DNA from 2 places in the Methylobacterium komagatae genome. Region 2 is predicted to be linked to the other one. Evidence: predicted binding sites of a transcription regulator. Region 2 holds the regulator's gene; the other holds the start of a gene.

Region 1 (2,460 bases), 2.0 Mb from region 2:
GGTCGTGTGGGTGTGCCCACAGATCGCAAGCACCTTCCGCCCCTTCACGATCTCCAGAAGTGCTGCCCGGTCGGCGGTCTCGTTCTGCTTGCTGCCGGTCGCCGAATCGGTGTGCAGCGGAATATGGGTCGCCAGGACGATGAGGGTGTCGGACGGCACCTGCCCCAGGAGGTTGCGCAGGAACGCGAGGTTCCGCTCGCCGATCCGCCCCTCGTAGGTGTTCGCCCCCGTGGCGACGGGCGGCCCGAGCCAGACGACGTTATCGAGCATCACGAACAGCGCCTTGCCGTGCCGGAAGGCGAAGGACGGCACACCGAAGACGCGCTTCCACGTCTCGCGACTGTAGCGCGCGTCGGGCGCCTGCATGTTCAGGTCGTGGTTGCCGGGGAGAGAGTACCAGGGGATGCCGATCCGCCCGACGATGGCGTTCGACCGGCCGTAGAGCGACAGGTCGTCGAATAGGACGTCCCCGGTAGTGATGCCGAAGGCCGCCGGAATGGCCATCGCGCGGTTCACGGCCGTGTCGCGAACATGATCGAGTTCGTGGCGGCTCTCGGGCTGCGGATCGGTGAAGAGCAGGACGTCGAAATCCTCCGGCTCGTCCTGCTTCGTCAGGATGAAATCAATGGCGGAGGGAAGCGGACCGGTGGGGTCGACGCCCCGGTAGCGCAGGCCGAGGTCCTTCGGCGTGCCCTCCGGCTGGTGAATGAAGCTGTGGCGGACGACGTTGTCGGCGTCGCACGGCAGGGCGTAGCCCGGCGGCTTGATCACGAAGACCGCCCCGTCGCCCGGCATCGGCAGGCGGTAGCGCCCCTGCGCATCGGTGCGGGCCACCTCCTGCCCGTTCGACACGAGCACGCCCGGCAGCGGCGCGCGGCCCGCACCGTCGAGGGCGTAGACTGTGCCCGTCGCCTCGCCGGACTGCGCCGAGGCATGCCCAGCCGCGAGCGTCAGGACGGCGGCACCGGCGATGGTACCGGCAAGGGTCTCGCGACGGGTCAGGGGCGGCATCGTCGGCTCCTCGATTGCGCGGCCGAACCACCAGATTTACGCGACCGTCGCATGACAATTCGACAACGAAAAAGGCCCGCGCTTCGGGGAAGCACGGGCCTTTTCGATTCAGGGGGTCGAGCGATCAGTTGGCGTCTTCGTCGCCCGGCTCGAAGGTCTGCGGCATGGTCGACTCGGCGCTGGCGACCGGGGTCGGGGCGCTGATGGTCGAGGGCACATTCACGCCGTCACGCTTGTAAATGTCGTCGCGGAACTGCACGACGCCGTCCGGGGTCGCCCAGGCGGTGATGTAGGTCCAGTAGACCGGCACCGGCGCCGACAGGGTGGCATCAACGCGCTTGCCGCTCTCGATCGCCTGCTCGACCTGCTCGCGGCCCCAGCCGGGCGTGTCCTTGAGCAGCCACGTGATGTACTCGCGCACGTTCTGCACGCGCACGCAGCCCGACGAGATGAAGCGGAAGTCGTCGCCGAACACGCCCTTGGTGTTCGTATCGTGCATGAACACGCCGTAGGGGTTCGGGATGTTGATGCGGACGATGCCCATCGAGTTGAAGTCGGCGCCCGAATCCTGGCGGTAGGTGTAGCGGGTGCCCTCGTCCGAGTTCCAGTTCACGGCCTTCGGCGAAACTTCCTGACCGTTCGACAGGATGCGGATCCGGTTATCCGTGAGGTAGTTCGGATCCTTCTGCATCTTCGGGATCAGGTCCTTCTTCACGATGGAAGCCGGGACCGTCCAGGTCGGGTTGAAATTGATCTGCGTCGCCTTGGTGTTCATGATCGGCGACTGGCGGTCGATCTTGCCGACACCCGCCGCATGCAGCGTCACGATGCGGCCGTCCTCGACGGTCTGCACCAGGGCCGCCGGGATGTTGGTGATGACGAAGCGGCGTCCGAGATCGCCCGAGTAGGAGCGCAGGCGCAGCACGTTGGTCTCGAGCTGGCGCAGGCGGATTTCCGCCGGCACGTTCATGGCCTGCTCGGTCGCCGCGCTCATGGCGCCGGTCTGGCTGAGGCCGTGACGGGCCTGGAAGCGCTTCACGCCCGCCGCGACGTAGGAATCGAACACGCCGGTATTGGCGGAGGCCGGGTCGAGATCGCCCGTCACGATCAGGCGCTGCCGGACGGCGGCCACGGCCGGGCCCTTCGAGCCGATGCGCAGGCGCTCGGCGCCATTCACCGGGCGCCAGCCGCCGCGCGAGACGATCTCGCGGTACTTCTCGACCATCTGCTCGGTGGCCGCCACGGTCTGGGGCGAGAGGATCGGCACGGTCTCGCGCTGAACCTGCATCGCGGCGGGCGCCGCGTAATCCTGCGCCCATTCGGCCTGGGCGTAACCGGATTGGTCCCGCGCCGGGGCGGCCATGGCGGCGGACGCCGCGGCCGTGCCGAGGGCGAGGCCGAGCAGGGCCGTGAGGCGGGGGGTGGTGAACCGGGTAGGTGCCTGATTGC
Region 2 (2,460 bases):
GTCTCGGGCGATCTCGAGCGCATCGGCGACCTCGCCAAGAACGTCGCCAAGCGCGTCACCGCCATCGCCGACCAGTCGCCCGCGCAGAAGATCGTGCTCGGCGTGCGCCACATGAGCGACCTCGCCGAGGGGCAGCTCAAGGACGTGCTGGACGCCTATGCGAGCCGTGACATCAAGGCCGCCCACGACGTATGGGAACGGGACGGCGAGATCGACGCCCTGTACAATTCCCTGTTTCGCGAGCTCCTGACCTACATGATGGAGGATCCGCGCAACATCTCGTTCTGCACGCATCTTCTGTTCTGCGCCAAGAACGTGGAGCGCATCGGCGATCACACCACCAACATCGCCGAGACCATCCATTATCTCCAGACCGGCGAGATCTTCATGGGCGAGCGCCCGAAGAACGACGCCTCGAACTACACGACGGTCGTGCCGGGCGCCTAAGAGCTCCTCACAAAACTCCCGTTCACCGGGAGTTCTCCCCCTGGCCTCGACGGCTTAGCGGGAGTTTCGTGAGAGGCTCTCAGGCCCGGCGAGACCCGACCCATCGACGGCGCGGTCCCCGCTCAGGAAGGCCGCGCGGCGTAACAGCGTTGCCTGGACCCCTCGGTCGCCTTCGGCCGGGGGCATCCGGCGTGGAATGGACCACCGGCCATGCGTGTCCTGATCGTCGAGGACGAAGAGGCGCTCACCACCCTCCTGCGGTACAACCTGGAGGCGGAGGGCTTCAGCGTCGATTCCGCCGCGCGGGGCGACGACGCCGAGTTGCTGCTCGCCGAGCGCACCCCCGATCTCGTGCTGCTCGACTGGATGCTGCCGGGCCTGTCGGGCATCGAACTCTGCCGCCGCATCCGGGCGCGGCGCGAGACCGAGCGGCTGCCGGTCATCATGCTCACCGCCAGGGGCGAGGAGGGCGACCGGGTGCGTGGCCTCGGCACCGGCGCGGACGATTACATCGTCAAGCCGTTCTCGGTGCCGGAATTGCTGGCGCGGGTGCGCGCCCTTCTTCGCCGTGCCAAGCCCGCCCATGTCGCAGACCGGCTGGCGGCGGGCGATATCGAGCTCGACCGCAGCGGTCATCGCGTCCGGCGCGGCGGCACCGAACTCCATCTCGGGCCGACCGAGTTCCGGCTACTCGAATTCCTGATGCTCAGCCCCGGCCGGGTCTTCTCCCGCGAGCAATTGCTCGACGGCGTCTGGGGCCACGACGTCTATATCGACGAGCGCACCGTGGACGTGCATGTCGGCCGCCTGCGCAAGGCGCTCAACGGGCCGCGCCAGACCGACCCAATCCGCACCGTGCGCGGCTCGGGCTACGCCTTCGACGAGACCTTCTCCCTCGAAGCGTGATCTACCGGACCGCGGCCGTGCGGTCGGGAATGGCGGACAGGGCTTCCAGCACCGTGCCCTCCGTCAGGATCTGCGGCAGCACCTGCGGCTCGCCCTGCGTGTAGAGCAGGTAGAGCGGCACGCCGCTGCGGCCGTAATCCTCGAGCAAACGGGTGATCTCCGGGTTCTGGTTGGTCCAATCGCCCTTCAGGTAGGTGACGCCCTTGGCCCGCATCGCCGCCTGCACGGACGGCCGCGACAGCGAGGTGGTTTCGTTGACGGCGCAGGTGATGCACCACGCCGCCGTCAGGTTCACGAAGACCGGGTGCCGCGCGTCGCGCAAGGCATCGAGCCGCGTCCGGCTGAAAGGTTCGGTGCCCTCGGACGCGGCTTGCGCCGTTGACAGTGCAGGCTGCTGCGACAGGCCGAAGCCCAAAGTCACCACGGCGATGACCGCGAGGCCTGCCAAACCCTGGAAGATGCGCTCCCCGACGGGCGTCGCGTTGCGGCTGCGCTCCCAGGCCCAGGCCGCGAAGCCCACGAGCACGACGCCGATGAGCGCTGCGAACAGGCCGCGCGCATCGACCTGCTGCGCCAGCACCCAGATCAGCCACGCCGCCGTGGCATAGACCGGGAAGGCGAGCGCCTGCTTCAGCGTCTCCATCCACGCGCCGGGGCGGGGAAGGATCCGCACGGCGCCGGGCCACAGGGTCAGGGCCAGGAAGGGCAGCGAGAGGCCGAGACCCAGGGCGGCGAACACCGCCAGCGCCACGGCGGGCCCCTGCGTCAGCGCGAAGCCCACCGCCGCGCCCATGAAGGGCGCAGTACACGGGGTGGCGACGAGCGTCGCGAGCACCCCGGTGAAGAACGAGCCCGAGAGTCCGGCCCGGCGGGTCAGGCCGTCGCCGATCCCGGCGAATCGGCCGCCGAGGGAGAACACCCCCGACAGGCTCAAACCCACCGCGACAAGGAGGTAGGCGAGACCGGCCACGACCGGCGCCGATTGCAACTGGAAGCCCCAACCGAGGCTCGCCCCGCCGCCCTTCAGGCCGATCAGCAGCCCGGCGAGGCCGAGGAAGCTCGCGAGCACGCCCGCCGTGTAGGCGAGGCCGTGGAGCCTCACGCGCC

Evidence for each region. Region 2 encodes PhoB, which activates phosphate uptake and scavenging genes when phosphate is short. Its sites were predicted from a motif close to TGTCATNNANCTGTCAT; they were not measured.
Region 1: the regulator PhoB is predicted to act here: its motif matches at 1,052-1,068, upstream of ACFQE0_RS11785 (calcineurin-like phosphoesterase C-terminal domain-containing protein).

The regions. Positions count from the first base shown of each region.
Region 1 is NZ_JBHSWN010000001.1:2,419,479-2,421,938, reverse strand. Features, by position in the region: gene ACFQE0_RS11785 (calcineurin-like phosphoesterase C-terminal domain-containing protein) at 1-1,011, opposite strand, end outside; gene ACFQE0_RS11780 (L,D-transpeptidase family protein) at 1,136-2,460, opposite strand, start outside.
Region 2 is NZ_JBHSWN010000001.1:4,433,564-4,436,023, forward strand. Features, by position in the region: gene phoU (phosphate signaling complex protein PhoU) at 1-447, shown strand, start outside; gene phoB (phosphate regulon transcriptional regulator PhoB) at 658-1,353, shown strand; gene ACFQE0_RS22020 (protein-disulfide reductase DsbD family protein) at 1,355-2,460, opposite strand, start outside.